4 regions of the Xanthobacter pseudotagetidis genome follow, and region 2 is predicted to be linked to each of the others. Evidence: predicted binding sites of a transcription regulator. Region 2 holds the regulator's gene; each other region holds the start of a gene.
What was found. The regulator PhoB, encoded in region 2, activates phosphate uptake and scavenging genes when phosphate is short. The targets are predictions, from matches to a motif close to TGTCATNNANCTGTCAT.

Region 1: V5F67_RS15305 (putative 2-aminoethylphosphonate ABC transporter substrate-binding protein) is a predicted target of PhoB. The motif match lies at 2,599-2,615, and genes of this name have one in related genera.
Region 3: V5F67_RS06585 (ExeM/NucH family extracellular endonuclease) is a predicted target of PhoB. The motif match lies at 5,430-5,446, and genes of this name have one in related genera.
Region 4: V5F67_RS00535 (arsenate-mycothiol transferase ArsC) is a predicted target of PhoB. The motif match lies at 5,749-5,765, and genes of this name have one in related genera.

What each region holds. Positions count from the first base shown of each region.
Region 1 covers NZ_CM195534.1:3,339,097-3,346,955, reverse strand. Annotated here, with positions in the region: gene bioD (dethiobiotin synthase) at 1-229, opposite strand, end outside; gene V5F67_RS15315 (8-amino-7-oxononanoate synthase) at 226-1,374, opposite strand; gene bioB (biotin synthase BioB) at 1,371-2,402, opposite strand; gene V5F67_RS15305 (putative 2-aminoethylphosphonate ABC transporter substrate-binding protein) at 2,784-3,803, shown strand; gene V5F67_RS15300 (putative 2-aminoethylphosphonate ABC transporter ATP-binding protein) at 3,963-5,183, shown strand; gene V5F67_RS15295 (putative 2-aminoethylphosphonate ABC transporter permease subunit) at 5,176-7,188, shown strand; gene V5F67_RS15290 (TIGR03364 family FAD-dependent oxidoreductase) at 7,185-7,859, shown strand, end outside.
Region 2 covers NZ_CM195534.1:4,667,224-4,675,082, forward strand. Annotated here, with positions in the region: gene V5F67_RS21355 (aspartate aminotransferase family protein) at 1-195, opposite strand, end outside; gene V5F67_RS21360 (GcrA family cell cycle regulator) at 727-1,248, shown strand; gene phoB (phosphate regulon transcriptional regulator PhoB) at 1,417-2,118, opposite strand; gene phoU (phosphate signaling complex protein PhoU) at 2,228-2,956, opposite strand; gene pstB (phosphate ABC transporter ATP-binding protein PstB) at 2,976-3,800, opposite strand; gene pstA (phosphate ABC transporter permease PstA) at 3,917-4,750, opposite strand; gene pstC (phosphate ABC transporter permease subunit PstC) at 4,767-5,744, opposite strand; gene pstS (phosphate ABC transporter substrate-binding protein PstS) at 5,969-7,006, opposite strand; gene V5F67_RS21395 (ATP-binding protein) at 7,133-7,859, opposite strand, start outside.
Region 3 covers NZ_CM195534.1:1,427,128-1,434,986, reverse strand. Annotated here, with positions in the region: gene V5F67_RS06605 (Lrp/AsnC family transcriptional regulator) at 44-526, shown strand; gene V5F67_RS06600 (tetratricopeptide repeat protein) at 557-1,906, opposite strand; gene V5F67_RS06595 (type I secretion system permease/ATPase) at 2,106-3,902, shown strand; gene V5F67_RS06590 (HlyD family type I secretion periplasmic adaptor subunit) at 3,914-5,224, shown strand; gene V5F67_RS06585 (ExeM/NucH family extracellular endonuclease) at 5,598-7,859, shown strand, end outside.
Region 4 covers NZ_CM195534.1:101,695-109,553, forward strand. Annotated here, with positions in the region: gene V5F67_RS00510 (dihydroxy-acid dehydratase) at 1-1,714, shown strand, start outside; gene V5F67_RS00515 (isocitrate lyase/PEP mutase family protein) at 1,892-2,731, shown strand; gene V5F67_RS00520 (GNAT family N-acetyltransferase) at 2,728-3,429, shown strand; gene V5F67_RS00525 (SDR family oxidoreductase) at 3,470-4,216, shown strand; gene denD (D-erythronate dehydrogenase) at 4,233-5,210, shown strand; gene V5F67_RS00535 (arsenate-mycothiol transferase ArsC) at 5,222-5,677, opposite strand; gene V5F67_RS00540 (hypothetical protein) at 6,035-6,583, shown strand; gene V5F67_RS00545 (OmpA family protein) at 6,846-7,439, opposite strand; gene V5F67_RS00550 (hypothetical protein) at 7,439-7,859, opposite strand, start outside.

The sequences.
Region 1 (7,859 bases), 1.3 Mb from region 2:
CCGCGGCGAGGTGCGGTGAAGCGGGCAGCGCCAGCCGATGGGCCTCGGGCAGGATGCGCTCCGGCGGCAGGTCGGCGAGGCGCGCCACCGCCTCGCTGTCGGTCTCCTCGCCGAGGCCGGCCTGCACCGGCTTCCAGTAGGCGCCGTCGAGGAAGCGCGCGAGCCCGGCCGCGAACACGGTCTTGCCGATGCCGGTGTCGGTGCCGGTGACGACGATCGCCGCGCTCACGCCGCCTGCTCCCGGAGCGCGGCGCCCAGCAGGTCGAACAGGCCGTCCACGGCCGGTTGGTCGGCATTGAGGGTAAGCGAGATGCGCAGCCGCGCGGTGCCCGGCGGCACGGTCGGCGGGCGCACGCCGCGCACGTCGTAGCCGGCATGCTGGAGGAGGCCGGCGAGCGCCATGGCGCGGCCGTTGTCGCCGACGATCACCGGCAGGATCTGCGAGCCGGACGGGGCGAGGCTGCAGGTCTCGCGCAGCCGCCGGCCGGCATGGGCGACCAAAGCGGCGAGGCGCTCGCGCCGCTCCGGCTCGTCGGTCATGATGGTGAGCGCCGCCTGCGCCGCCACCGCCATCAGCGGCGAGGGCGCGGTGGCGAAGATGAAGGGCCGGCAGCGGTTGACGATGATGTCGGCGAGCACCTTCGGCAGCGTCACCAGCGCGCCGGAGCCGCCCATGGCCTTGCCGCAGGTGTGCAGCACCACCACGTTCTCGCGCCCCTCGAACCCGGCCGCGAGGCCGCGCCCGTCCGGCCCGTAGACGCCGGTGGCGTGGGCCTCGTCCACCAGCAGGAAGCCGTCCTGGCGGTCGGCGAGCGCCAGGAGGTCGGCGAGCGGCGCGCGGTCGCCGTCCATGCTGTAGAGGCTTTCCGCGGCGATCCACACCTTGCCCGTGCCGCCCGCGGCACGGAAGGCGCGGATGGCATCCTCGGCGGCGCCGGCATCGTTGTGGGCGAACAGCACCGGCTCGGCCCGGCCCGCGCGGGCGCCCTCATGGGCGCTGGCATGGATCAGGTCGTCCATCAGCAGCAGGTCGCCCTTCTGCGGCAGGGTGCCGATGACGGCGAGGTTCGCCATGTAGCCGCCGGAGAAGAACAGGGCCGCCTCGGAGCCGAAGAAGCGCGCCGCCTCCGCCTCCAGCGCCGCATGGGCGGGATCGTTGCCGCGCAGCAGGCGCGAGCCGGTGGCGCCCACCGGCACACCCGCCTCCAGGGCGGCAGCGACCGCAGCCTTGAGCCGCGGCGAGGTGGCAAGGCCGATATAGTCGTTGGAGGCGAAGTCGATCCCCGACCGGCCGGAGAGCCGGCGCAGGGAATGGCGTCGTTCGAGACCCCGCAGCATCGCCTCGTAGCGGCCGAGGCGATCCTGATCGCTCATGCCGCGTCCACCCGAGCGCCGGGCTCGTCCTCGATCCGGACCTCCACCTCCTGGGGCGTGAGGCCGAGCGTGGCGAACAGCGCCATGTCCTTGTCCTCGCCGGGATTCTCGGCGGTGAGCAGGGTGTCGCCCACGAAGATGGAATTGGCGCCGGCGAAGAAGCACAGCGCCTGCATCTCGTCGCTCATCTGGGTGCGGCCGGCGGACAGGCGCACGTGGGAGGCCGGCATGAGGATGCGGGCCAGCGCGATGGTGCGCACGAACTCGATCGGCGAGACCGGATCGGCGCCGGCGAGCGGCGTGCCGGGGATGGGCATGAGCTGGTTGATCGGCACGCTCTCCGGCGGCGCGTCGAGGTTCGCCAGCGTCACCAGCATGTCGACCCGATCGCGCGCGGTCTCGCCCATGCCGAGGATGCCGCCGCAGCACACCTTGATGCCGGCGTCGCGCACATTGGCGAGGGTGTCCAGCCGGTCGGCGAAGGTGCGGGTGGAGATGACCTTGGAATAATGGGCTTCCGAGGTGTCGATGTTGTGGTTGTAGTAGTCGAGGCCGGCCGCGGCGAGCCGGTGCGCCTGGCCCGGCTCCAGCATGCCGAGCGTCATGCAGGTTTCCATGCCGAGCGCGCGCACGCCCTCCACCATGGCCACGAGCGTGTCCATGTCGCGTTCCTTGGGGGAGCGCCAGGCGGCGCCCATGCAATAGCGGGTGGCGCCGGCGTCCTTCGCCTTCTGCGCCTCGCCGAGCACGCGCTCCACCTCCATGAGCTTGGAGGCCTTGAGGTCGGTGCCGTGATGGGCCGACTGGCTGCAATAGCCGCAATCCTCCGCGCAGCCGCCGGTCTTGATGGAGATGAGGCGGCTCATCTGCACCTCGTTCGGATCGAAGTTGGCGCGGTGCACGCTCTGGGCGCGGAACAGCAGGTCGCTGAAGGGGGCCTTGTAGAGGGCGAGGGCCTCGTCCGTGGTCCAGACCTTGCGCTTGCTGGTGTCGTGGACGGTGGCGTTCGACCGAGCCTGAGGCGTCATCGGCCCTCCCTTTCGTATTGCTGTTGCTTCGCTGGTTCCTTGATAGCCCCTCGCTGCCGCGACCGCCAGCGTCCGCACAGGCCCGTGGGCGCACCCGCATCGACACCCGCTCGCGGGCCTTCCGGAGCATGGCGGATGGCAAGCCACAATAGTTTGTTTTTAAACAGGTATTCTTCCCATGGTCTGCCGCGGCCCGCGTCTTCAACCCGTCACACGAACGTCGCCTGCGCGGTGCTAGATGCGCGCCAGGGGCGGGTCTTCGCAAGAGTTGTCGCTTGGCCGCCGCACGCGCGGCGGACGCCGGCCATCCGCATGCTGAGGACGCGTTCGCCCGCAACGGGCCGACCCATGTCGGCAGGCCAACCCAAGACGGGGGATAAGATGACGCGCATGACGACCCTGGCCGCCGCTGCGGCCCTCCTCGGCCTGGCCGGCGCCGCCAACGCGGGCGAGATCACGGTCTACACCGCCCTCGAGGCCGACCTGCTGCCGGCCTACAAGGCGTCGTTCGAGGCGAAGTATCCCGGCACGACGATCCGGTGGGTGCGCGATTCAACCGGCATCATCACCGCCAAGCTTCTGGCGGAGAAGAACAATCCCCAGGCCGACGTGGTGCTCGGCACAGCCGCGACCTCGCTGCTGCTGCTGGACGCCGAAGGCATGCTCGCGCCCTACGCGCCGGAAGGCATGAAGAAGATCGAGGCCCGCTTCCTCGACAAGAATACCCCGCCGGCCTGGGTGGGCACCAATGCCTGGGCCGCCGCGCTGTGCGTCAACACGGTGGAGATGGAGAAGCGCAAGCTGCCGATCCCGGCGAGCTGGGCCGACCTCACCAAGCCGGAATACAAGGGCCTGATCGTGATGCCGAACCCGGCCTCCTCCGGCACCGGCTTCCTCGACGTATCGAGCTGGCTGCAGATGTTCGGCGACGAGAAGGGCTGGGCCTTCATGGACGCCCTGGACAAGAACATCGCCACCTACACCCACTCGGGCTCCAAGCCCTGCTCGCTCGCCGCCTCCGGCGAGTATCCCATCGGCATCTCGTTCGAGTTCCGCGCCGCCCGCCTCATCAACCAGGGCGCCCCGCTGGTGGCGGTGATCCCGGCGGAGGGCATCGGCTGGGACATGGAGGCCTCGGCCATCATCAAGGGCACCGACAACGAGGCGGATGCCAAGAAGCTGATGGACTGGGCGGTCTCCGACGAGGCCATGAAGATCTACGCCAAGAACTACGCCATCCTCGCCAATGCGGCGCTCGAAGAGCCGATCAAGAACCTGCCGGCGGACCTGAAGGCGAAGCTGATCGACAACAAGTTCGACTGGGCCGCCGCCAACCGCGCCCAGATCCTCCAGGAGTGGCAGCGCCGCTACGACGCCAAGTCCGAGCCCAAAAAGGGCTGAACTGGAGCCCAGGGCCGAGGCGGATCGGAGCGCCGTGCTCCGACCCGCCGAGGCCTCCCAACGCCATTGCACCCCCCGGGCAAGCCGGGGACGACGCGGCAAAGGGTCGGCGCCGCGAGCCTGGCGTGCCCCGGACAGAGCAGCGCGAAAGGGGCACCCATGAGCCAGCACACCGTGGACCTGTCCGGACTGGCGCCGCATCTGCCGGGAGCGGCCGCAGCCGATCCGAACGACGCCGTCGCCCGCGGCCTCGCCGCATCGGCGCCGCGCCCGGCCTATCTGGTGGTGAACGACGTTTCCAAGCGCTTCGGCGACTTCACGGCGCTGAAGAACGTCTCGCTTGATGTGCGCGAGGGCGAGTTCGTGTGCTTCCTCGGGCCGTCCGGCTGCGGCAAGACCACGCTGCTGCGCGCCATCGCCGGGCTCGACATCCAGAATTCCGGCACCATCCACCAGGCCGGCCGGGACATCTCGGCGCTGCCGCCGGAGGAGCGCGACTTCGGCATCGTGTTCCAGTCCTACGCGCTGTTCCCGAACCTCAGCGTGCGCCAGAACATCGCCTTCGGCCTGGAGAATCGCGGCCTCAAGCGCGCCGACGTCGCCGCGCGGGTGGACGAGCTCCTCCATCTCATCGACCTCGCCGCCCACGGCCACAAATATCCCTCCCAGATCTCCGGCGGCCAGCAGCAGCGCGTGGCGCTCGCCCGTGCGCTGGCACCGAGCCCGGGCCTGATCCTGCTCGACGAGCCGCTCTCCGCGCTCGACGCCAAGGTGCGCCTCCATCTGCGCGCCGAGCTGAAGCAGCTCCAGGCGCGGCTCGGCGTCACCACGGTGATGGTCACCCACGACCAGGACGAGGCGCTGTCCATCGCCGACCGCATCGTCGTCATGAACATGGGCGTGGTGGAGCAGGTGGGCACGCCGCAGGAGGTCTATGACGCCCCCGCGAGCCAGTTCGTCGCCGACTTCATCGGCGCCATGAACTTCGTCGAGGGCGTCATGCTCAATCCCGACGAGGTGATGGTGGGCGACCTCACCTTGGTGCTGCGCCGTCAGGCGGGCGCCCATGCGGCGGGGGAGCGGGTGGTGGTGGCGATCCGGCCGGAGGACGTGCGCATCCTCGGCGCCGACGCCCATGCGGAATGGGAGCATGTGAACCGCGTCGCCGTGGAGGTGGGCGCGGTGGAATTCCTCGGTTCCCACATCCGCGCCAGCCTGCTGCATCCCGCCTTCCCGGCGAAGCCGCTGGTGGCGCAGCTTTCCCAGACCGTCGCCCGGGCGCTGCAGATGGTGCCGGGCCGGCGGCTCGACGTGGTGCTGCCGACCGAGCGCCTCAGGGTGTTCGAGGCGCTGAGGCCGCACGGCGGCCACCATGGCTGACGTCGCCATCGGCGCGCGCGCCGCCCCGACGATCCGCCGCAAGGCCGGTCGCGACGACAGGCTGATGCTCGCCTTCGTGCTGATGATCGGCGCCTATCTCGTGGTGAGCCTGGCGCTGCCGCTCGGCTTCATGCTGTGGAAATCCGCCGAGGTGCGCGCCTTCGCCTACGGCGCGGCGGAACTGCAGGTGGACGTGGGGCAGGGGCCGGTGGCGCTCGGCACGCTCGACCAGGCGGCCGCGCGCCTCGGCCTCCTTCCGCCCGTGGAGCAGGCCCGGCGCTCGGCCTCGCTCACGGCGGCGCAGCTGTTTCCCGACGGCCGCTTCGAGGGCCGGCCGCTGACGGCGGTGCGCATGCGCCTGTCCGGCGGCGCCTCCGATGGGGTGCTGGAGTTCGGCGGCAAGGCTGCGGCTTCGGGCGAATGGGTGGAAGCGGGCCCGCGCGAGCTGCGCCGCCTCGTGCTGCGGGCGGGAAGCATCCGCTCGTTCGGCAACTACATCGCCTATTTCAGCAATCCCGCGCTTACGCGGTCCATCGGCAACAGCCTCGTCGTGGCGCTCTCCACCACCGTGGTCACGGTGCTGCTCGCCTTCGGCTTCGCCTATGCGCTGCAGCGCACCTGCATGCCGCTGAAAGGGCTGTTCCGCACCATTGCCGTGGTGCCTATCCTGGTGCCCTCGCTGCTCGCCGGTCTGTCGCTGGTCTATCTGTTCGGCAACCAGGGGCTCCTCAAGGGCCTGATGATGGGCTCTTCCATCTACGGCGCGCCGGGCATCGTCGCGGGCTGCGTGTTCTTCACCTTCCCCCACGCCTTCCTCATCATCGCCACCGCGCTCGCCATCTCCGACGCGCGGCTGTTCGAGGCGGCGCGGGCGCTGCGCACATCTCCGACCCGCACCTTCTTCAACGTGACGCTGCCGGGCGCGCGCTACGGCATCATCTCCGCCGCCTTTGTGGTGTTCACCCTCACCATCACGGAGTTCGGCGTGCCGAAGGTGGTGGGCGGCGAGTACAACGTGCTCGCGGTGGACATCTACAAGCAGGTGGTGGGCCAGCAGAACTTCGCCATGGGCGCCGTGGTCTCGGTGATCCTGCTGGTGCCGGCGGTGATCGCTTTCTTCGTCGACCGCATGGTGACGGCGCGGCAGGTGGCGCTGCTGACCGCCCGCGCGGTGCCCTACACGCCGTCGCGCAATGTCGGGCTCGACGCCGCCGCGTTCCTGTTCTGCTGCGGGATCGCCGGGCTTCTGCTGCTGGTGCTGGGAGTGGCGCAGTATGCGTCGCTGGTGAAGTTCTGGCCCTACAATCTCAGCCTCACCTTCGCGCACTTCGCGTTCGAGGGTGTCGACGGCGGCGGCTGGGAATCCTACTTCAACTCCCTGCGCATGGCCTTCTACGTGGCGGTGATCGGCACCGCGGTGGTGTTCGTGGGCGCCTATCTGGTCGAGAAGGGCAGGGGCTTCGTGGCCGCCCGCGCGGGCCTGCACTTCCTCGCCATGATGCCCATGGCGATCCCGGGCCTGGTGCTGGGCCTCGCCTACATCTTCTTCTTCAACGATCCGGCGAACCCGCTGAACGTCATCTACGGCACCATGGCGATCCTGGTGATCTCCTCCATCACCCACTTCTACACGGTCTCGCACCTCACGGCGCTGACCGCGCTGAAGGCCATGGACAAGGAGTTCGAGGCGGTGGCGGCCTCGCTGAAGCAGCCGGTGACGCGCATGTTCACCCGCGTGACGCTGCCGATCTGCCTGCCCACCGGGCTCGACATCGCCGCCTATTACTTCGTGAACGCCATGACCACGGTCTCGGCGGTGGTGTTCCTCTATGCCCCGTCCACCACGCTCGCGGCCGTGGCGGCGCTGAACATGGACGACGCCGGCCAGATCCAGGCCGCCGCGGCCATGTGCATGCTGATCTTCTACACCAACCTCGGAGCGCGTATCGTGCACGCCCTCCTTTCGCGCGGTCTCGCGCGCACCCAGGCCTGGCGCATCCGATGAGCACCACGTTCGACCTCGCGGTGGTGGGTGCCGGCATCGTCGGCCTCGCCCACGCGCTCTCGGGCCTCAGGCGCGGCCTTTCCGTGGTGGTGATCGACCGCGAGGCCGAGGCGGTGGGCGCCTCGGTGCGCAATTTCGGCTTCGTCACCGTCACCGGCCAGCAGCGCGGGGAATGCTGGCGCCGCGCCATGCGCTCGCGCGACATCTGGGAGGAGGTGGCCCCCGAGGCCGGCATCCGCGTCGAGCAGCAGGGGCTGCTCGTGGTGGCCCGGCGGCCCGAGGCCATGGCGGTGCTGGAGGCGTTCCGCCTCACCGAGATGGGCGAGGACTGCCACCTGCTCACCGCCGAGGAGGCCATGCGCTCCTACGGCGCCGCGCTCGCCGACCGGCCGTTCGCCGGCGCGCTCTACAGCCCGCACGAGCGGCGGGTGGAGAGCCGGCAGGCGGTGCCGCTCCTCGCCGCATGGCTGGAGGAGAAGGGCGTCTCGTTCCGCCGCCGCTCGCTGGTGAAGGCGTTGGAAGGGGGCCTCGTCTCCACCACCGACGGCGACATCCGCGCCCGGCACATCGTCGTGTGCCCCGGCGACGATCTGCTCACCCTCTACCCCGAGGTGATCGCCGCCCTCGGCATCACCCGCTGCCGGCTGCACATGCTGAAGGTCATGCCGCCG
Region 2 (7,859 bases):
GACGTGCCACAGCTTGCCCGCCTGCTCGGCGAGCGTGGCCGCGAGGCCAGGATGGGCATGGCCGAGGATGTTCACCGCGATGCCGGCGGTGAAGTCGAGGAAGCGTCGCCCGCCCGTCGTGACGAGCCACGAGCCCTCTCCCCGTTCGAATTCGAGGTCGATGCGCGCATAGGTCGGCAGGACGGCGGAGATCACGACTTCCTCCAGTGCGGGGGGCTGACCCGCCGCCCGTGCCTTCCAGACCCCGTTTCGTTCGAGACGTTGCCTTCAAGACCCGTGCGGGTGGAGCTTCCCCTGAGCCGGCTCGCAGGCGGCCGGAAATTAAAAAGGGCCGCCCAACCGGGGGCGGCCCGACAATTTTCGCAATACTAATGATCGCGCGCGCGAGGTCAACATCGCCGCCGCGCCTACACAGGCCGCCAGAGTGCCCTTTCGGCCTTGACGATCCACAGGAAGGTGAGTCCCGCGTGCAACGACCTGGGGAAAACGACCCGGGCGCCGAATCGGGACTCTGTCGCCGGGGGCGTGCATATTGTAGGTTAATTTTCAGTTGGCCACGACATATCGTGCGCCACTCTTCCTCGGGACGGTGATTGTGGCCGACTCCCGCGCAATGTCGCGCGGGGGCTCGCGGGAGGAGTCCGGCTTTTCCGGGCGGCGCCGCGGCACAGCGTCCGGCGCCCTTATTCCGGCGCCACTCGAGATGCGGCAGATGGGAGACGAGCCATGAGCTGGACCGACGAGCGCGTCGAGCTTTTGAAGAAGCTTTGGGGAGACGGCCTTTCCGCGAGCCAGATCGCCGCGGAGCTGGGCGAGGTGACTCGCAATGCGGTGATCGGCAAGGTGCACCGCCTCGGCCTTTCGGGCCGGGCCAAGACCGCCCCCACGGCGGCGCGCCCGCGCAAGCCGGCGCGCGAGGCCGAGCCGCGGCGCGACGCGCGTCCGCAGCGTCCCCTGACCCACGGCGCCACGGCGCTCGCCCCCGAACTGGAGCAGATGGCGGAAGAGGCTCCCGCCCCGGCTCCCCAGTCCGCGGACAACGTGGTACCGATCGGCCAGCGCTGCACCATCATGAACCTGACCGAGAGCACCTGCCGCTGGCCCATGGGCGAGCCGGGCACGGACGGCTTCTACTTCTGCGGCGGCAAGTCCAAGCAGGGCCTGCCCTATTGCGCCCATCACGCGCGCATCGCCTACCAGCCGGTGCAGGACCGCCGGCGCGACCGGCGCCTCGCCTACCTCGCCTGAAAAGACGGGGCGCGCGCGCTGCCCGGCACTGGCATGGGCCCTCCGGTCGAGCCGGAGGGCGACGGGGGTGAGGCAGGCCGGCGTCATCCAACAGCAACACCGTCACGCTCCGGCTCGACCGGAGCATTCGCGGCCTTCCGGCACGGCGGCCGGCTATCAGCGTAGCGCTCAGTGCGCCCGCGCGAACATCTCGTTGAAGGAATAGCCGGCCCCGCGCACGGTGCGGATGGGGTCCGACTGGCGGCCGCGGTTGATCGCCTTGCGCAGGCGGCCCACATGGACGTCCACGGTGCGTTCGTCGATATAGACGTCCTGGCCCCACACGCCGTCGAGCAGTTGCTCGCGCGAGAACACACGGCCGGGGCTCTGCATCAGGAATTCCAGCAGCCGGAACTCGGTCGGCCCGAGATGCACCTCGCGGCCGGAGCGGTGGACGCGGTGGGTCTCGCGGTCGAGCTCGATGTCGCCGGCGCGCAGCAGCGTCGCCACATGCTCCGGCTTGGCCCGGCGCAGCAGCGCGCGCACGCGGGCGAGCAACTCGGGTACCGAGAACGGCTTCACCACATAGTCGTCCGCCCCGGTGGAGAGGCCGCGCACGCGCTCGGTCTCCTCGCCGCGGGCTGTGAGCATGATCACTGGCAGGCGCTCGGTTTCCGGGCGGGTCCTGAGGCGCCGGCACAATTCGATGCCGGAGAGGCCAGGCAGCATCCAGTCGAGGATGACCAGATCCGGCACGCTCTCGCGCAGGCGGGTTTCCGCCTCGTCGCCGCGGGCGACGGCCTCGACGCCATAGCCCTCCGACTCCAGGTTGTAGCGGAGCAGGAGGGTCAACGGTTCCTCGTCCTCGACGATCAGGATACGCGCCGGCACGGGTCTCTCATCCGACTGTCATCAACAGGCGCAGGAGCCGAGTGGCCCGGCGCCGCGCCTCGAAAGGAAGCGCCTGCGGCCCGCGCGGGACCGCCCGGCGCTCCCGGCTTCAGCCCTGGACGGTCCGTCCGGGGAAGGCCACCGTGGTCTCGCTGGAGGCGTCCGCCTTGGGGCGGCTCTCCGGCAGGTTCTGGCCGGTGACCATGTAGTAGACGATCTCCGCCACGTTGGTGGCGTGGTCGCCGATGCGCTCGATGTTCTTCGCGCAAAACAGAAGATGCGTGCAGACCGAGATGTTGCGCGGGTCTTCCATCATGTAGGTGAGGAGCTCGCGGAACAGCGAGGTGTACATGGTGTCGATGGCGCCGTCGCGGCCCCACACTTCGACCGCCTTGGCCTCGTTGTGGCCGGCATAGGCGTCGAGCACTTCCTTCAGTTGCTCCAGCACCAGGTCGGAGATGTGCTCCACCCCGCGCACCAGCTTCTGAGGATGATACTCGCCCTCGATGGCGATCACGCGCTTGGCGACGTTCTTGGCGAGGTCGCCGATGCGCTCCAGGTCGTTGGCGATGCGGATCGAGGCCACCACCTCGCGCAGGTCGCCGGCCACCGGCTGGCGCTTGGCGATGACGAGGATGGCCTTCTCCTCGATCTCGCGCTGCATCTGGTCGCAAGTGGCGTCCAGGAGCACCACGCGCTGCGCCAGGGCGGCGTCGCGACGGATCAGGGAGGTGACGCTGTCGGCCACCAGGCGCTCGGCCTGGCCGCCCATCTCGACCACCTTGCGGCCGAGCTCCTTCAGCTCGGCGTCGAAGGAGGAAACGGTATGCTCGGGCATCTCGATGTTCCTTGCGCGCTCAGCCGAAGCGGCCGGTGATGTAGTCGCGGGTCTTGATCTCCTTCGGATTGGTGAAGATCACGTCCGAAGGCGCCACCTCGATCAGCTCGCCGAGATAGAAGAAGGCGGTGATGTCCGCGCAGCGCGCCGCCTGCTGCATGTTGTGGGTCACGATGACGATGGTGAACTCGCGCTTCAGCTCGTCGATCAGGTCCTCGATCTTCGAGGTGGAGATCGGGTCCAGCGCCGAGGTGGGCTCGTCGAGCAGGATCACCTCGGGCTTCACCGCGATGGTGCGGGCGATGCACAGGCGCTGCTGCTGGCCGCCGGACATGCCGAGCGCCGAGGTGTGCAGGCGGTCCTTGGTCTCGTCCCAGATCGCGGCCTTGCGCAGGCACCATTCCACGCGCTCGTCCATCTGCGCCTTGGAGAGGCGCTCGTGCAGCTTCACGCCGAAGGCGATGTTGTCGTAGATCGACATGGGGAACGGGGTGGGCTTCTGGAACACCATGCCGATGCGGGTGCGCACGATGGTGGCGTCCAGTTCCTTGCCGACGATGTTCACGCCATCGAACATCACCTGGCCGTCCGCGCGCTGGCCGGGATAGAGGTCGTACATGCGGTTGAACACGCGCAGCAGCGTGGACTTGCCGCAGCCCGACGGTCCGATCATCGCGGTCACGCGCTTCTCGGGAATCTCGAAGTTGATGTTCTTCAGGGCATGGTTCTGCCCGTAGTAGAATTGCAGGTTCTGCACCTTGATCTTGGCGGGCGCCTGCGGGGCGTCGGGCTTGGCGGCGACGGCCGAGGCGAGATTGAAGGTGGGATCGACGGCAGAGTTCATCTGAGCCTCACTTGGATCCTGAAGCGCCCGGCTTGCGTCCCGGCCGCGAGCGATTCCTTGGGTCTTTCCGTTCCAGGGCCGGGCGGCGCGGCGGGCGCCCGGCCCCGGAGCGGAGGCTATTTCGTGCGCGCCAGGAACAGGCGGGCGAGAACGTTCAGCACCAGCACGCCCACCGTGATGATGAGCGCGCCGGCCCAGGCGAGCGCCACCCAGTCGTCGAACGGGCTGCCGGCATACTGGTAGATGGCGATCGGCAGGCTGGCCATGGGCTTGGAGAGGTCCAGGGACCAGGAATTGTTGCCGAGCGAGGTGAAGAGCAGCGGCGCCGTCTCGCCCGCCGCCCGGGCGATGGCGAGCAGGACGCCGGTGACGATGCCGGCCTTGGCGGCGCGCCAGGTCACGAGCATCACCACCTTCCACTGCGGCGCGCCGAGCGCGAACGCGGCCTCGCGCAGGCCCACCGGCACGAGGTTCAGCATGTCCTCGGTGGTGCGCACCACCACCGGGATCACCAGGATCGCCAGCGCCAGCGCGCCGGCCCAGCCGGAGAAGCCGCCGAACGGCACCACCAGGAAGCCATAGATGAACAGGCCCACCAGGATCGAGGGCGCAGAGAGCAGGATATCGTTCACGAAGCGGGCGGCGGCGCCGATCTTCGTGCCCTTGCCGTTCTCCGCCAGGAAGGTGCCGGCGAAGATGCCGATCGGTCCGCCGATGGCCATGGCGATGGCGATCTGGATCAGCGAGCCGACGATGGCGTTGGCGAGGCCGCCGTTCTGGCCCGGCGGCATGGTCACGTTGGTGAACACCCCGAGGCTCAGGGCCGGAAGCCCGCGGGCGAGCAGGGTCCACAGGATCCAGCCCAGCAGGAAGATGGCGAACATCGCGAAGATGGTGGATATCGCCTTGACGGTGGTGTCCTTGGCGCGGCGGGCGGCGAGAGAGGCCATGGCTTCAGGGTTCCCCTCAGTCGAGCCGCGAGCGCACGAGCGCACGGGACAGGGCAAGCACGATGAACGAGATCACGAACAGGATGAAGCCGAGCTGCAGCAGCGAGGTGAGCTTGAGCGAGCCGATCGGCGCCTCCGGGAACTCGTTGGCGATGGTGGAGGCGATGGTCGCGCCGGGCGCGAACAGCGAGGCGGACAGGCGCGTCGCGTTGCCGATCACGAAGGTGACCGCCATGGTCTCTCCCAGCGCGCGGCCGAGCCCGAGCATGATGGCGCCCACCATGGCGGTGCGGCCATAGGGAATGGAGACGTTCTTGTAGACCTCGTAGGTTGTGCCGCCGACGCCGTAGGCCGATTCCTTCAGCATGGGCGGGACCGATTCCAGGGTCTCGACGAACATGGCGGTGATGAAGGGCAGGATCATCACGGCGAGGATCAGGCCGGCGGTCAGCATGCCCGAGCCCAGCGGCGGGCCCGCGAACAGGAGGCCGAGCACCGGCAGCTGGCCGAGCGTCTCGATCAGCGGCGGCTGCACGTAGGCCGCCATCAGCGGGACGATGATGAAGAAGCCCCACATGCCGTAGATGATGGAGGGCACGGCAGCGAGCAGCTGCACAGCGACGCCGATCGGGCGCTTCAGCGCCTGCGGGCAGATTTCGGTGAGGAAGAAGGCAATGCCGAACGACAAGGGCAGCGCCACCACGACCGCGATCACGGCGCTGAACAGCGTGCCGTAGATCATGACCAGGGCGCCGTAATTCTCGGTCACCGGGTTCCAGCTGGCGGTCCAGATGAAGTCGAGACCGAAATGGCGCAGCGCCGGCAGCCCGCCGAGGAACAGCTGGGCGATGATCAGGCCGAGCAGGATCAGGACGAAGATGCCGCTCGCCCACAAAAGGCCGATGAAGATCGGGTCGGAGACCGCACCGGTCGCCTTGGCCTTGGTGATGGGCTCAATCTGGCCGGACCCCATCGTGTCCATCGTCGCGTCCATTCGGATGCCTTTCCCCCGCGCGCCGCGCCGAGCGGCTGAAGTGTCCGATGCGGCGGCCCTGCCGGCCAACCCTCGCCGGTTCACGCCCCGCGTCAACCGGTTACGTCAATCAGATGTATCGGCGAGCCGGCGCCTTGAGCGCGGCCCGGTATTCCGTGCTGTCCGGCCGAGCCGGAGATGGCGGGCGCCCCGCCCGGAGGGACGAGGCGCCGCAACCTGTCAGATCAGAGGACCGGCTTGCCGTCCGGAGTCTTGATCTCGGCCTTGAAGGCCTCCTCGACCTGCTTCACCACGTCCGCGGGCAGCGGGATGTAGTGCAGCTTCTCGGCGATCTCGGCGCCTTCCTTGGTGTAGGCCCACAGGAAGAACTTCATGGTCTCGCGCGAGGCCTCGATGTTCTTCGGGTCCTTCGGGAGGAGGACGTAGGTCGGGGAGACGATCGGCCAGGCGTTTTCGGCCGGGGCGTTGATCATGGAAGCGGCGAAGTCCTTCGCGCCCTTCCAGTCGGCGGAGGCGGCAGCGGCCTGGAAGCCGGCGACCTCGGGGGCCACGAACTTGCCAGCCTTGTTCTGCAGCTGCGTCACGATCAGGTTGTTGGCGGAGGCGTAGATGTACTCCACGTAGCCGATGCCGCCCTTGGTGTTCTTGACGGTGCCGGTGACGCCCTCATTGCCCTTGGCGCCGGCGCCGACGGGCCACTGGACCGAGGTGGCGGAGCCGACCTTGGACTTCCAGTCCGCGCTGACCTCGTTGAGGTAGCCGGTGAAGATGGCGGTGGTGCCCGAGGAATCCGAGCGGTACACCGGCACGATCGCCTGCGAGGGCAGCTTGATGTCGGGGTTCAGCTTGGTGATCGCGGCATCGTCCCACTTGGTGATCTTGCCGAGATAGATGTCGGCGAGGATCGGGCCGGTGAGCTTCAGCTTCTTGGTCTCGACGCCGTCGAGGTTGACGGTGGCGACCACGGAGCCGATCACGGTCGGGAACTGGAGCAGCTTGTTGGCGGCGAGCTTCTCGCTCGGCACCACGGCGTCGGAGGCGCCGAAGTCCACAGTGCGGTTGATGATCTGGTTCTGACCGCCGCCCGAGCCGATGGACTGGTAGTTCAGGGCGTTGCCGGTCTTCTCCTTATACTTCGCGCCCCACGACTGGTAGACGGGGGCCGGGAAGGAGGCGCCTGCGCCGTTGAAGTCGACGGCCTGGGCGGAGCCGGCCATGAGGGTGGCCACGGCGATCGCGCCGAGAGCGGTGGTGAGCTTCACGATATCTCTCCTTGCCAATTTCGCAGCGCCCTTACGGCTTGCGGCCGCGACGCAACATTGGGCCGGGGAGTCATAGCCCCCGCGCGCCAAGGTTCTATGACGCACCGGTGACACAGAGATGACAGCTCAACTGACGGATAAGTCTACACTTTTTTCCTTTTCCGGCAAAGCGTCCAAACGCACCACGAAAACCGCCCCCTCGCCGGGCACGCTGTCGATGGACAGCCGGCCGCGATGGCGCACCACGATGTGCTTGACGATGGCCAGGCCGAGGCCGGTACCTCCCTGCTCCCGGCTCGCCGCCACGTCCACCCTATAGAACCGCTCGGTAAGGCGCGGCAGGTCCTCGGGCGGGATGCCGGGACCGTAGTCGCGCACCGCCACAACGGCGGACGGCGCGGCGGGCGGCCCCTCCAGAGCGAGGCTCACCGTCACCCTCTTGCCGTCGGCGCCATATTTGAGCGCATTCTCCACCAGGTTCTCGAACAGGCGGATCAGTTCGTCGCGGTCGCCACGCACGCTCACCTCGGGCGCGTCCTTGACGATCTCGATGGCGACGCCGCGATCCCTGGCGAGCGGCGACAGCGTGTCGCGCACATGGGCGAGGATGGCGCCCAGCTCCACCGGCGTCTCCGGCCGCACATGGGCATTGAGTTCGATGCGGGAGAGCGAGAGCAGGTCGTCGATCAGGCGCGACATGCGCCGCGCCTGCGCCGCCATGATGGCGAGGAAGCGCTCGCGTGCCGCCTGATCGTTGCGCGCCGGGCCCTGGAGCGTCTCGATGAAGCCGGAGAGCGAGGCGAGCGGCGTGCGCAGCTCATGGCTGGCGTTGGCGACGAAGTCGGCGCGCATC
Region 3 (7,859 bases), 1.6 Mb from region 2:
ACGCGCACTAAGGTGCCGCCCAGCCATTCACAAGGAGCCCGCCTTGACCGTTCGCCTCGATGCCGTGGACTGGAAGATTCTCGACGAGCTCCAGCGGGACGGGCGCATGACCAACGTCGAGCTCTCGCGCCGGGTCGGCATTTCGGCGCCGCCCTGCCTCAGGCGCGTGCGGGCGCTGGAGGAAGACGGCATCATCGAGGGCTACCGGGCGCTGCTCGACGAGAAGCGCCTCGGCTACGACCTCACCGCCTTCGCCATGGTCCACCTGACGAGCCAGGCGGAAGCGGACCTCGCCGCCTTCGAGGCGCGGATCGGCAGGTGGCCGCTGGTCCGCGCCGCCTGGATGCTCTCCGGCGAGGTGGACTTCCTGATGCTGTGCGTGGCACCGGACCTGCGCACCTTCCAGGCCTTCGTGCTCGAGATCACCGCCGCGCCCAACGTGCGCAACGTGAAGACCGCCCTCACGCTCAAGCGGGCCAAGGATGCGCCCGTGGTGCCGCTGGAGGCCGGGCTGCCCAAGACCTGAGACGGCCCCGGTCCGGGGCCTGCCGGCGGATCACCGGCACTGCTTGCGGACCTTGCGCACGAAGTCTCCCGCACCGCCCGGATTGAGCAGGTAGCAGCGGCGCACGTCGTCTTCCCTCAGACCGGAGAGACCGGCGCACACCTCGCGGAAGGCGGGCAGGTTCCGCGAGAAGCGCGCAGGCAGCGCGTCGTAGGTCGTCCCGACCTCGTGGTAGCGGCCGAGCACGCCCTGGCAGGCAGGCCGCCCATTCCCCGTGTCCCGCAGGACCGCCAGCGCGGTGTCGGCCCGCGCATCGCCACGCTCGGCAGCCCGGCGCAGCCAGTCGAGCCCGCGATCGAAATCGAGCGGCACGCCGCTGCCGGCGGCATAGCGGACGCCGAGCGTGACCATCGCCGCGGGATCGCCCGCCTCGGCGGCCTTGCGCAGCCAGTAGAGGCCTTCCTGCGGGTCCTTCGGCACGCCGGTGCCGTTGAAGTAGCTGAACGAGATGAGACGCATGCTCATCACGTCTCCCGCCTCGATCGCCCGCTTGTACCAGGAGATGGCGGCGCGCGAATCCTTTCCCAGGCCGTTGCCGGTCTCCAGGTTGATGGCGAGCAGCCGCATGCCGCGGCGGTTGCCCGCCGCCGCGGACTTGCGATACCAGTCGTTGGCCTCCTTGAGGTTGCGCGGGGCGCCGTCGCCCAGCTCCAGGAGCAGGCCGAGGCTCGCCATGGCAAAGCTGTCGCCCTTCTCCGCGGCGCGGCGATACCAGCGGGCCCCGGCGCCGGCATCCCGGGCAATGCCGTGTCCGGCCACCAGATTGTCGGCCAGCAGATTCATGGCGACCGGTTCGCCCACCTCGGCCGCCTTCAGGTACCAGGCATTGGCCGCGGCGATGTCGGCGCTGCCTCCGGCGCCGTCCTCCAGCATCACGCCGAGGTCCACCATGGCCGGCGCGAAGCCGGCCGCGGCCGCCCTCTCATAGAGCGTGCGGGCAGCGCCGAGATCCGGCGATCCGTCGTGGCCCGCCTCGTGGCTCTGGCCGAGCGCATGGGTCCCACCCGCATGGCCGAGGGCATCGGCGCGGGCGGCCATGTCGCGGAATTCGTCGAAGCGCCGCGCGGCAAGGTCGGCTCGCGCCATCTGGTACCACAGGCGCGGCACATCGGGCGCCGCCCGCACCGCCGCCATGCAGGCGGGAATGGCGACGGCGGGATCGATTTCGTGGGACGCGACCCCCGCCACGCCCGGCGGGCGCTCCTTGTCGAATGGGCTGGCTGCGGCCGAGTCGCAGCGCGCGAGCGTCTCCGCAAGGTCGGCATCGGCCGCGCCGACGGGCCGCGCCGCCACCGCCTGAAGGCAGGCCAGCGCCACCACCAGCGCCAACGCGTGTCTCATGCCGCTCCCCGACCAACGACCCACTCACATCCACGTTACCCGATCGGAGCGCCGTTGGCAGGTGGCTTCTCGGCGCGCACCGCGGCCGTCGCGGGGACCGAAACTCACGGACCGTCACACGCATGACGCCAGATGGCCCTAACTAGCGGCCTCCTGGCGTTCCGCCTGCAGCAGCGCGCCACCGTCGAAACCCGATCCCATGAGCAGCCGAGCACACAAAGCCGGCGCGAACACGCGCGCCGCCTCCGATCTTCCCAGCCGCGCGCTCGCGCGCTGCCGCGGCGCCTTCGCCGCGGTGGGCGCGTTCTCGGCGGTCGTGAACGTGCTGATGCTGACCGGCTCGCTGTACATGCTCCAGGTCTATGACCGGGTGCTGCCCTCACACAGCCTGCCGACCCTCGTTGCACTGTCGCTCATCGTCATGGCGCTCTACGCGGTGCAGGGCCTGTTCGATGCCCTGCGCCAGCGCATCCTGGGGCGCATCGCCGTGGCGCTGGACCAGGATCTCAGCGGCCCGGTGGTTGCTGCGATCCTGCGCGCGCCGTTGCGGCGCCGCGACGACGGGCGCGGGATGCAGCTCTCCCGCGACCTCGACACCGTGCGCTCCTTCCTTTCAGGGTTGGGCCCGACCGCGCTCTTCGACCTGCCGTGGATGCCGCTCTATCTCTTCGCCTGCTTCCTGCTGCATCCCTATCTCGGCTGGACGCTGGTGGCGGGCGCGCTGCTCCTGGTCGGCTTGACCCTCATCACCGAGTGGCGCACCCGGCGTCCGGTGCGCGAGGCGGCCCAATCCGGGGCCGAGCGGGCTGTGCTGCTCGAAGCGGCCCGGCGCAATGCCGAGGTGGTCGCCGCGCTCGGGATGGAAAAGCCCATGCTGGCCCGCCTGGAGGCGCGGGGCGCCGGGTATCTCGCCGTCCAGCAGCGCGCCGCCGACATCGCCGGTGGCCTCGGCGCGCTCTCGAAGGTGCTGCGCTTCATGCTCCAATCGGCGATGCTGGGCGTCGGCGCATGGCTGGTCATTTCGGGACTGGCCTCGCCCGGGGTGATGATCGCCTCCTCGGTGATCGCGAGCCGGGCACTGGCGCCCATCGAGCTGGCGATCCAGAGCTGGCGCCCGTTCCTCGCCGCGCGCCAATCCTGGAGCCGCCTGCGCCAGGCGCTGACGGACGAGGACCGCGCGCGCCCCGTGGCGCCGGAGCGGGCCCACCGGCGCCTCAGCCTGGAGCAGGTCGCGGTCGCGCCGCCAGGCGCGGCGGCAGTGGTGCAGAATGTCTCGTTCGCCGTGGATGCCGGCCATGCGCTCGGCATCATCGGCCCGTCCGCATCCGGAAAATCGACGCTGGCGCGGGCGCTGGTGGGGGTGTGGCCGGTCCTGCGCGGCGAGCTTCGACTCGACGGCGCGACGCTCGACCAATGGCCCGACGAGGTCCGCGGCGCCATGATCGGCTACCTGCCTCAGGACGTGGAGCTGTTCGACGGCACGGTGGCCGAGAACATCGCCCGCTTCGATCCTGGCGCCGCCGAAGCAGATGTCCTCGCCGCCGCCAAGGCGGCCGGAGCCTACGAGATGATCCTGCGCCTTGCCGATGGCTTCGCCACCCGCATCGGCGAGGGCGGCTCGACCTTGTCGGGTGGGCAGCGCCAGCGCGTGGCGCTCGCCCGCGCGCTCTACGGGGAGCCGTTCCTGGTGGTGCTCGACGAGCCCAATTCGAGCCTCGATGCCGAAGGCGAAGGGGCGCTCAACGCTGCCATCAAGGGCATCCGCGCGCGCGGCGGCATCGCCGTGGTGGTCGCCCACCGGCCGACCGCGCTCGCCGCCTGCGACCTCGTGCTCGCCATGGCCCAGGGCCAGGTCCAGGCCTTCGGCCCCAAGGAGGAGGTGTTGCGCAAGACGCTGGCCGCACGCGAGGCCCGGGCGGAGTCCACCCTGGCGCCGGCCGAGCCCGGCCAGGCGGGCCCCGCGAAGCCCCGTGTCGTCATCGAGCGCGTGGGATAGGAGACGCCGCCATGGCCACGGGCAAGGCCCTCGATCCCTTCCGCGACATCCGGGCGACGACGCTCGCCGGCGGCGCCTTGCTGCTCGTGCTCCTGGGCACGGTGGGCGTGTGGGCCGCCACCGCGCCGCTCGCCGGCGCGGTGATCGCGCAGGGCCAGGTGGTGGTCGAGAGCAACGTGCGGCGCATCCAGCATCCCACCGGAGGCGTGGTGGGCGAAATTTTCGTCAACGACGGCGACCGGGTGAGGACGGGTGACGTCCTGGTGCGGCTCGACGAGACCACCGCGCGCGCGAACCTCGGCATGATCGACAACCAGATCAACCAGCTCGCCACCCGCAAGGCCCGGCTCGAAGCCGAGCGCGACGGCCGGTCCGCCATCGCTGTCCCGGCCGCGCTGAAGGTCCATGCCGCCGAGGAGGCGGTCGCCGCCATCCTCGCGGGGGAGGAGACGCTGTTCGCCTCGCGCAAGGCGGCGCGCGAGGGGCAGATCTCCCAGCTGCGCGAGCGCATCGCCCAGACGCGGGAGGAAATGTCCGGCCTCGCGGCGCAGATCGCCTCCAAGCGCGAGCAGATCCGCCTGATCGAGCTGGAGCTCGAAGGGGTGCGCAAGCTCTATGCCTCCAACCTGGTCTCCATCTCCCGCATGACCAGCCTGGAGCGGGAGGCGGCCCGGCTCTCCGGCGAGGCGGGCCAGCTCGTGGCCGAGACCGCGCGCGCCAAGGGGCGCATCACCGAAACCGAGCTGCAGATCCTCCAGATCGACCAGGAGCAGCGGCGCGAGGTCTCGACCGAGCTGCGCGACGTCGAAACCCGCCTCGCCGATTTCGCCGAGCGCCGCGTGGCCGCCATGGACCAGCTTCAGCGCATCGACCTGCGGGCGCCGCAGGACGGCGTGGTGCATCAGAAGACGGTCCATACCGTGGGCGGCGTGGTGAGCGCGGGCGAGCAGATGATGCTCATCATTCCCGAGCATGACGGGCTCGTGGTCGAGGCGCGCATCGATCCGCAGCTGATCGACCGGCTGAGGGTGGGGCAGAACGTGATCCTGCGCTTCTCCGCCTTCGACAGCGCCGATACGCCGGATCTGGCGGGCGTGCTGACGCGCATCTCCGCCGACCTCACGCGCGACCCGCAGAGCGGGCTGTCGTTCTACGTCACGCGCATCGCGCTCAGGCCGGGCGAGGCGCAGCGTCTCGACGGCAAGGACCTCATGCCCGGAATGCCGGTCGAGGCTTTCATCCAGACCGGCGAGCGCACCGCCCTTGCCTATCTGGTGAAGCCGGTGAGGGACCAGCTGATGCGCGCCTTCCGGCACGACTGACGCCCGCCGCCCTCCCCCTCGATCTTCACCGATGCGCCGGCAAAAGCCCGCGCGCGCTGCGCATTTCATTGCGACCCAGAACGACGCAGTACGCTATATTGCTGCAATATTCGCCGACACATAAACCACTGATGTTAAATATTTTTGCCGGAGAACCAAAATTCTCTGAGCCTAAATATCTATATGGACCAGCCTCCGGACCGAATGTCATCGGATCTGCATCAGGCGTTCATTGTTTTGTTGTGAACGCTTTCTAGGTTTGCCCGTGATTACCGAAGGTTAGGTGGGGAACCGGTGTGCTGGGCGGCGACACCGGCGCCCCTCTTGTCACCCTATTCCTATTTGGCCGCCCCGATCAGCAGCGAGCGCATCCATGGCGACCACTCCTCATGTCCTGTCCACCGGCGATTTCTCCCAGAACTGGAGCAATGCCGATCTGATCACGGCCAATGACGACTGGTCGAACGTCCCGGCCATCGTCGGCTACCTGGGCGACATCGACGCCGGCACCGCCACCAATGTGGACCCGCGGACGCTGACCGGCGCCGCCCTCGGCAGCGTCGACGTGATCGCCAACCAGTCCGCCACCACCATCACCAATGGCGGCGTGGCCGAGTTCGACACGCTCGCCAACCCCACGGTCGCGCTGCAGGGCTCGGGCACCGCCGACGCGCCGAGCCTGGTGCTCTATCTCGACGCCACGGACCGCTCCGACGTGCGCCTCACCTTCGACGCCCGCGACATCGACGGCTCGGGCGACAACGCCGCGCAGCAGATCGCCGTGCAGTATCGCCTGGGCGACACGGGAAGCTGGACCAACGTCACCGGCGGCTATGCCGCCGACGTCACGACGGGCGGCACCGCCACCCAGTCGACCGCCTTCGATCTGACCCTGCCGGCTGCCGTGAACGGACGCGCCGACCTCCAGGTGCGCATTCTCACCACCAATGCCGCCAGCAACGACGAGTGGGTCGGCATCGACAACGTCGCGGTGACGAGCGCGCCCGAGGTCGAAACGCAGCAGTTGGGCTTCGCGGCCGGATCGCTCGCGCTCTCGCTCGTGGAAGGGGACGGCGGCACCAAGCTGTTCACCTTCACCGTGGAACGCACCGGCGGCACCACCGGCGAGGTGAGCTTCTCCGGGTCCTTCTCTGCGGGCGACACCGCAGCCGATGACTTCGCCGGGCTCATCACCGGCTTCGCCGGCATCATCGCCGACGGGCTCGCCTCCACCACGGTGACGATCGAGATCAACGGCGACACCGAGACCGAGCTTGACGAGGCGTTCTCGCTCACCCTCACGGACGTGGAGAATTCCGCCGGCGTGGAAACCTCCATCCTCGCCGAAGGCGCCACCGCCGCCGCCACCATCCTCAACGACGATGCCGCCCCGGCCAACGTGATCGGCGGCATCGAGATCCTCGACATGGCCCAGTCCCTCACCGGCTCGGTCGAGACCCCGGTCGCCACCGGAACGCTCTCGGTCACGCGCCGCGGCTCCTGGGACAGCGGCGACGGCGAAGGCGGCGCTGAGAGCATCACCTTCGACGACACCACCGCCCGCGCCTACGTCACCAACGCGGCCAGCGACCGCATCGACGTGCTCGACCTCTCCGACCCCTTCGCGCCGGTCAAGGTTGACGAGATCGACCTCTCCACCCTGCCCGGCTACGGCGAGGTGAACTCGGTGGCCGCTTCCGACGGCATCGTCGCCGTGGCGGTCCAGAACGCGGACGGCGGCGAAGCCGGCCTGGTCGCGCTCTATGACGGCGAAGGCACCCTCATCAAGACGCTCGCGGTCGGCGTGCTGCCCGACCAGCTCACCTTCTCGCCCGACGGCAAGCTGCTGCTGGTGGCCAATGAGGGCGAGCCCTATCTCGACGAGGGCACCGGCGAGACGGTCAACGCGCCGGGCTCGGTCACGATCATCGACATGAGCGGCGGCGCGGCCGGCGCCACGGTGCGCAACACCATCGGCTTCGGCGCGCTCGACGGTTTCGAGGACCAGCTCTCCGACCTCGGCATCAAGATCTTCGGCGGCAATTCGGACCTTGAGGCCCCCACCGCCTCGCAGGACATCGAGCCGGAATATGTGGCCGTCTCCCCGGACGGCACCAAGGCCTACGTCACGCTCCAGGAGGTGAACGCGATCGCGGTGATCGACCTCACCGACACCGGCGCCGACAAGCCGGTCTCGATCCTGCCCGCGGGCTATGTGGACTTCTCGCTCGCCGGCAACGAGGCCGATTTCTCCGACCGCGACGGCGGGGGCAACGCGAAATCCATCTCGGTGGGCAATGCGCCGGTGAAGGGACTGCTCCAGCCCGACGCCATCGCCTCCTTCGAGATCGATGGCGCCACCTACTTCATCACCGCCAATGAGGGCGATACCCGCATCGTCCAGAACGGCTCGGACGGCCTCAACGAGGCGCGCGCCTCCAGCTTCGGCATCACCGACGCGGACTATGCGCGCTACAATCTCGACACCGTGTGGACCACCTCCGCCGACGACCTCTACGGCTTCGGCGGCCGCGGCGTCTCGATCTTCAAGCAGAATCTCGACGGCACCATCGAGAAGGTCACGGAGACCGGCGGCGACTTCGAGCAGATCCTCGCCGCCCTCCCGAATGCCTCG
Region 4 (7,859 bases), 230 kb from region 2:
GGAGCGCTACCTGAACTTCGGCCTCACCCGCGAGGAGCTCCAGTCCGGCAAGCCGATCATCGGCATCGCCCAGACCGGCTCGGACCTCTCCCCGTGCAACCGCCACCATCTCGACCTCGCCAAGCGCGTGCGCGCGGGCATCGAAGCGGCCGGCGGCGTGCCGTTCGAGTTCCCGGTGCATCCGATCCAGGAGACCGGCAAGCGCCCCACCGCCGCGCTCGACCGCAACCTCGCCTATCTCGGCCTGGTAGAGGTGCTCTATGGCTATCCGCTGGACGGCGTGGTGCTCACCACCGGCTGCGACAAGACCACGCCCGCCTGCATCATGGCCGCCGCCACCGTGAACATCCCCGCCATCGTGCTCTCGGGCGGGCCGATGCTGAACGGCTGGTGGAAGGGTGAGCGCACCGGCTCAGGAACCGTGGTGTGGAAGGCGCGCGAGGAGCACGCCGCCGGCAAGATGGACTACGACACCTTCATGGACGTGGTGGCCTCCTCCGCCCCTTCGGTCGGCCACTGCAACACCATGGGCACCGCCTCCACCATGAACGCGCTCGCCGAGGCGCTGGGCATGTCGCTGCCCGGCTGCGCCGCCATCCCGGCGCCCTATCGCGAGCGCGGCCAGATCGCCTACGAGACCGGCAAGCGCATCGTCGAGATGGTGTGGGAGGACCTGAAGCCCTCCGACATCCTCACCCGCGAGGCGTTCGAGAACGCCATCCGCGTCAATTCCGCCATCGGCGGCTCCACCAACGCGCCGATCCACCTCAACGCCATCGCCCGCCACGTGGGCGTGCCGCTCACGGTCGACGACTGGCAGAAGGTGGGCCACAAGATCCCGCTGCTGGTGAACATGCAGCCGGCGGGCGAATATCTGGGCGAGGAGTTCCACCGCGCGGGCGGCGTGCCAGCGGTGGTGGCGGAGCTGATCGAGAACGGCAAGATCCACGAGGGCGCGCCCACCGTGAACGGCCACACCATGGGCGAGAACTGCAAGGGCAGGCTCACCTGGGACCGCTCCGTCATCAAGGCCTATGACGCGCCCATGAAGCCGGATGCCGGCTTCATCGTGCTGAAGGGCAACCTGTTCGACAATGCGGTGATGAAGACCTCGGTGATCTCCAAGGAGTTCCGCGACCGCTACCTCTCGAACCCCAAGGACCCCGAGGCGTTCGAGGGCCGCGCCGTGGTGTTCGAGGGGCCGGAGGACTACCACCACAATATCGACGACCCGGCGCTCGGCATCGACGAGAACACGCTCCTGTTCATCCGCTGCACCGGCCCGCTCGGCTATCCCGGCGGCGCCGAGGTGGTGAACATGCAGCCGCCCGCCGCCCTCATCAGGAAGGGCGTCACCGCTTTGCCCTGCATCGGCGACGGCCGCCAGTCGGGCACGTCCGGCTCGCCCTCGATCCTCAACGCCTCGCCGGAAGCCGCAGCCGGCGGCGGCCTCGCGCTCTTGAAGACCGGCGACCGGGTGCGCATCGACCTCAACAAGTGCACCGCCGACATCCTCATTCCGCCCGAGGAGCTCGCCCAGCGGCGCGCCGACCTCCAGGCCCATGGCGGCTTCCCCATGCCCAAGAGCCAGACCCCCTGGCAGGAGATCCAGCGCTCCATGGTGGCGCAGTTCGACGAGGGCATGGTGCTGAAGCCGGCGGTGAAGTTCCAGCGCGTGGCCCAGACCATGGGCGTTCCGCGCGACAACCACTGAGCGCACGCCGGAACCCATGGCACGGAAGCGGCACAGCCCCAGGTGCGACCGGCCCGCGCGCCGGGCTCCGGCGTGCCCCGCGGCAGGCATGCCCGTGAGATCGTTCCGCGAGGCCGGGGCCTGCTCTAGTCTCCCCGCCGCCGCCATGCTCCGGAGCGGCGGATGGGAGCCAAGATCATGACCTCGACGGCCGACAGGCGCCGGGCCTTCCGCAAGCTGCATGAGGACGGCTGCTTCGTGCTGCCCAATCCCTGGGACATCGGCACCACCCGCCTGCTCACGCGGGCGGGCTTCGCCGCGCTCGCCACCACCAGCGCCGGCTACGCCTTCTCGCGCGGCAAGGCGGACGGCACCGTCGCCCGCGACGAGATGCTGGCGCATGTCGCCGAGCTCGTCGCCGCCACCCACCTGCCCGTGAACGCCGACTTCGAGGCCGGCTATGCGGCCGATCCCGCCGGCGTCGCCGAGAACGTCAGGCTGTGCGTGGAGACCGGCGTCGCGGGGCTTTCCATCGAGGATGCGACGGGTGACGCGGCAGCCCCGCTTTATCCCCTCGACGAGGCGGTGGCGCGGGTGCGCGCGGCCCGGCGCGCCGTCGACGCGGCCGGCGGCGACGTCGTCCTCACCGCGCGGGCCGAATGCTATCTCGTCGGCCGGCCGGACATCGCCGAGGTGATCGCGCGCCTCACCGCCTATGCCGGCGCCGGCGCGGACTGCGTCTACGCCCCCGGCCTGCGCACCCGCGAGGACATATCCGCGGTCGTCGCGGCGGTGGCGCCGGTGCCGGTGAACCTGCTCATGCCCGGCGCGCTCGGCTTCACCGTGGACGACGTCGCCGCCCTCGGCGTGCGCCGGATCAGCACCGGCAGCACGCTGAGCCGGGTCGCGTGGGGCGCCGTCAGGGCCGCGGCGGAGGAGATGCGGGCGGGCAGCTTCGCCCCGTTCGCCGCCGCGATGCCCTTCGCCGAGATCAACGGCTTCTTCCGTGACGACGCCGACCGGAGGGCCGCCCTGTGACCGGCGCATCCGTCCCGCCCCTCGGCGCGCCGGTCGACACGGCGCCCGCCCGCCGGCCCGCGCCGACGGTCCTGGAGGGCCGGCACGTGCGGCTCGTGCCGTTCGAGGCCGAGCGTCACGCCGCCTCGCTCTTCGCTCTGTCCCATGGCCCGGAGAAGGAGGCGCTCTGGGCCTATCTCTCGCCCGCCCCCTTCGCCGATGCCGAAGCCTTCGCGCGCTATTACGCGGAAGCCGCCACCAAGGCCGACCCGCTGCTGTTCGCCATCGAGGAGACGGCGGGCGGGCGCGCCGTCGGCCACGCCACCTACATGCGCATCGAGCCGGCGCACCGGGTGATCGAGGTGGGCAACATCCTCTACACGCCACCGCTCCAGCGCACGGCGGGAGCAAGCGAAGCCATGTATCTCATGGCCCGCCATGCCTTCGAGGACCTCGGCTACCGCCGCTACGAATGGAAGTGCAACGCGCTGAACGTGCCCTCCCGGCGGGCGGCGGAGCGGCTCGGCTTCACCTTCGAGGGCCTCTTCCGCCAGCACATGGTCGTCAAGGGGCGCAATCGCGACACCGCCTGGTTCGCCATGCTGGACACCGAATGGCCGAAGGCGAAGGCGGCGTTCGAGGCCTTCCTCGATCCCGGCAATCTCGACGCCGAAGGCCGCCAGCGCCGCAGGCTCGAGGACATCCGCGCCGCGCTCTGAAGGGGGCGGCGCCCGCAACGACAAAAGACGGGGAAACGCCATGGCAGGACGGCTTGAGGGGAAGACGGCGCTGGTGACGGCGGCGGGACAGGGCATCGGGCGCGCCATCGCCGAGGCGTTCGTGCGGGAAGGCGCGCGCGTGATCGCCACCGACCTCGACGCCGGCAAGGTGGCGGACCTTTCGGGCGCCGAGGCGCGGGCGCTGAACGTGCTCTCCACCGAGGCCGTGAACGCGCTCGCCGCCGAGACCGGCCCGCTCGACGTGCTCGCCAACTGCGCCGGCTATGTCCACCAGGGCACCATCTTCGAGACCACGGAGAAGGATTGGGACTTCTCGTTCGACCTCAACGTGAAGTCCATGCACCGCACGATCTCGGCCTTCCTTCCCGGCATGCTGGCGAACGGCGGCGGCTCCATCGTCAACATCTCCTCCGCCGCCTCCTCCATCCGCGGGGTGCCGAACCGCTATGCCTACGGCACCACCAAGGCAGCGGTGATCGGCCTCACCAAGGCGGTGGCGGCGGACTTCATCCTCAAGAGCATCCGCGCCAACGTCATCTGCCCCGGCACCGTGCAGTCGCCCTCGCTCGACGAGCGCATCGCCGCCGTGGCGGCGCAGACCGGGCGCACGGTCGATCAGGTGCGCGCGGACTTCGTCGCCCGCCAGCCCATGGGCCGGCTCGGCACCGCCGCGGAAATCGCCAACCTCGCGCTCTACCTCGCCAGCGACGAGAGCGCGTTCACCACCGGCCAGGCGCACATCATCGATGGCGGCTGGGTGCTCTGAAAAGGGATCTGAACGCATGCACATCCTGGTCATCGGCGGCGCCGGCATGGTGGGCCGCAAGCTGATCGAGCGCCTCGCCCGCGACGGCCGGCTCGGCGATGCGCCCATCTCCCGCCTCACCGCCCACGACGTGGTGCCGCCGAGGCTGCCGCAGGCGCCGTTCGCCACCGACGCCCGGGTCTCCGACATCTCGGTGCCGGGCGCGGCGGCGGCGCTGGTGGCGGAAATGCCGGACGTGATCTTCCACCTCGCCGCCATCGTCTCGGGCGAGGCGGAAGCCGATTTCGAGAAGGGCAGCCGCATCAATCTCGACGGCACGCGCCACCTCTACGACGCCGTGCGGCTGATCGAGGGCTACGTGCCGCGCCTCGTCTTCACCTCGTCCATCGCCGTGTTCGGCGCGCCGTTCCCGGAGGCGATCCCGGACGAGTTCTTCCACACGCCGCTCACCTCCTACGGCACGCAGAAGGCGATCGGCGAGCTGCTGCTGTCCGACTATACGCGGCGCGGCTTCCTCGACGGCATCGGCATCCGCCTGCCGACCGTCTGCGTGCGCCCCGGCGCGCCGAACAAGGCGGCGTCGGGCTTCTTCTCCGGCATCATCCGCGAGCCGCTCGCCGGCCAGGAGGCGATCCTGCCGGTATCGGACGACGTGATGCACTGGCACGCCTCGCCGCGCGCGGCGGTGGGCTTCCTGCTGCATGCCGCCACGCTCGACGGGCGGCAGGTCGGCACGCGGCGCAACCTCACCATGCCCGGCCTCGCGGTCACCGTCGGCGAGCAGATCGAGGCGCTGCGCAGGGTGGCAGGCGACAAGGCCGTGGCGCGCATCAGGCGCGTGCCCGACCCGGTGATCGAGACCATCGTCGCCGGCTGGCCGCACAAGTTCGACGCCAGGCGCGCGTCGGCGCTCGGCTTCGTCGCGGAGACCTCGTTCGAGGAGATCATCCGCATCCATATCGAGGACGAGCTGGGCGGGCGCATCACCGACTGAACGCGAGCCGCTCAGGCGGCGGCGGGAAGGGCGGCGCGATCGACCACGGCGCGCACCGCCGCCTTCAGGCGCGGCAGAAGCCGGCGATAGGCGAGCCGGCGCTGGTTCACGTCGGCGAGGCGCGAGATGTCGTCGAAGGTCCAGCGCTCGATGCGGGCCACCTGGTGCCAGGTGAGGCGGGCAAGCGCGTGGTGGGCCTCGTCCACCATCGCCACCACGAAGTCGATGCGCGGCGCGCCCGAGAGGCCGAACAGTTCCACCGGCTTGGACGACAGGCCGTCGGCGGGGATGCGCGCATGATGCAGGCATTCCACGGCGGCGATGTCCACCGGCGCGGTCTCGGTCCCCGCTGCGCTGAAGGCGCGCACGGGCGCCTCGGCCGCGATGGCGATCGCCTCCGCCATCAGGCTGAGGCCGGAATTGTCCCGGCACACGAAGAGGATGGATGGACGTCCGGTGAGCGTCATGGAGCCTCCTGCCGGCCAGCCGGGCGCCCTCCTTCGCCCGAATCGCGACGGCGAGACGCTAGATCGAACCGCCGACGCGAAGATGACAGGCGGGCCGCGACCGGACCTCGGCGCGCGGCGACGTCTTGCGGGCGCGGGCCCTGCCATATCCTGCGGTCCATTTCATGTCCCGCAGGGGCGGGAACGCCTTCCGGAATCGGCTCCGGAAGCCGCCAAAATAGCGTTAAATTATTGATTAATAATGTTAATTACCGCATTAACCATTTCGAAGCTATTCCGCGAGATTTATGTGATGCTGGCGGGCATCGCGTTGCGGTGGTTTGATTCTTCGCCGGCTGGCTGATTTTGGAGGCAAGTATGGCGAAGACCGAAACGACCGGCGCCGAGGTGAGCAAGATCGCCGCGAAGGCGCTCAAGGACCCGGCCGGCATCTCCCACGAGGAGATCAAGAAGCTCGCGGCCTCGTGCCTCACCCAGGTGGCTGACAAGCCGAAGGCGGCCAAGGCGCCGGCGAAGGCCAAGGCGCCCGCGACGGCCGCCGCCAAGCCGGCAGCGAAGACCGCCGCGAAGCCGGCCGCCAAGCCTGCGACGAAGCCCGCGGCGAAGGCTGCGGCGAAGGCCAAGGCTCCGGCGGCCAAGACGGAGAAGGCGCCGAAGGCAGCCGCCGTCAAGACCACCGCCAAGGCCGCCGCCCCGAAGGCCGCCGCGCCGGCGAAGGCTGCCAAGAGCGCGGCGAAGCCTGCCGCCGCCAAGGCTGCGCCGGCGAAGACCGCTGCCGCCAAGCCGGCCGCCAAGGCCCCGGCGAAGGCCGCCGCTCCCAAGGCTCCGGCCAAGGCCAAGACCCCGGCGAAGCCGGCCGCGCCCAAGGCGGTGGCGAAGGCTCCGGCCAAGTCCGGCAAGGCCTGATCGCACACCCAGGACCGGCACGCCTGGATGCGGGCTTAACGTCCCGCGTCCCGGCGCCGCGCCCGGCCATCGGCCGGACGCAAGGCCCCACCTGACTGCGTTCGGACGATGCCCCCCGGGCCGACGCGCCGCGGGTGGCCCGAAATCCCCAGGTCCCGAGATCGGCCACGGGCGGACGCCGGATGCGTCCGCCTCTGCCGTCCGGCCGCGATCCGGCGCATGGATGCGCCGGCCCGCGCCGGCCACGCGGATTTGGCGGACGCTACTGCGGCGTCAGCACGCCAGCCCGCCCCACATTGAAGATCTGAACCCGGCGGTTGATGGCCGCAGTCGGGTTCTTCGCGTCCTGGAGGTTCTCCTCGCCCAGGCCGACCGCCTGAAGGCGGCGCGGGTCCACCCGGAAGGTGGTGGCGAGCGCGCCGGCCACCGCGTCGGCCCGCTCCTGCGAGAGCTTCATGTTGCCGGCGCGGGTGCCGGTGGTGTCGGTATTGCCCACCACCAGGAACTTGTAGCCGAGCAGCTCCGGATTGTGCATCGCGTCGGCGATGGCGCCGAGGGTGCGGTAGGACGACGGCTTCACCATCGCCGAGTTCAGGTCGAATTCGATCTCGACATTGATCTGGGCCAGCTGGTCCAGCTGGATCGCCAGCGGCGGACGGCCCTGCGGCGGCCCGGAATATTGCATGTGCGCCTCGGCGAGGCCGCGCAGCGCCTGCGCGCTCACGTTCGGCACATCGTCGACGGCGCCCTGAAGGCCCTGGACGATCTCCGCATTGGGCGTGAACTGCTGCGCGCCGGCAGGGGCTGCCGCGGCGAGGGCGGCGGCGAGGGCGAGGGTGGAAGCTGGCGCGCGCATCAGCGATATCCCGCATTCACGATGGCGGCGGTGCAGGACTGGCTGACCACCCTGGATGCCTTCAGGAGGCAGGAGACGATGTTGCCGTCGCCCGCCTCGACGCCGGGGCAGTATTCAGCGCGGTCACGGTCGCACACCTTGAAGACCGCGGCCTGGGCGGCGGCGCGCGCCTCGGTCATCTGCTTGACGCCCTCGTGATTGGCGGCGCAGGCCGGCGAAAGCTGGGCCGCTTTGCTCGCAAGGCACTGATGGATGGCCCCGTTGCCGAGATTGAGCCCCCGGCAGTGCGTCATGATGTCGGCGCCGCAATGCTGCGCCAGAAGACCCGCCGCTTCGGCGTAGCTGACCGTCTGCGCCCGCGCCGCACCGGCGCCGAGAAGCATCGCCAGGACGAGCGCGAGCGCCCGCCCGGATCGTCTC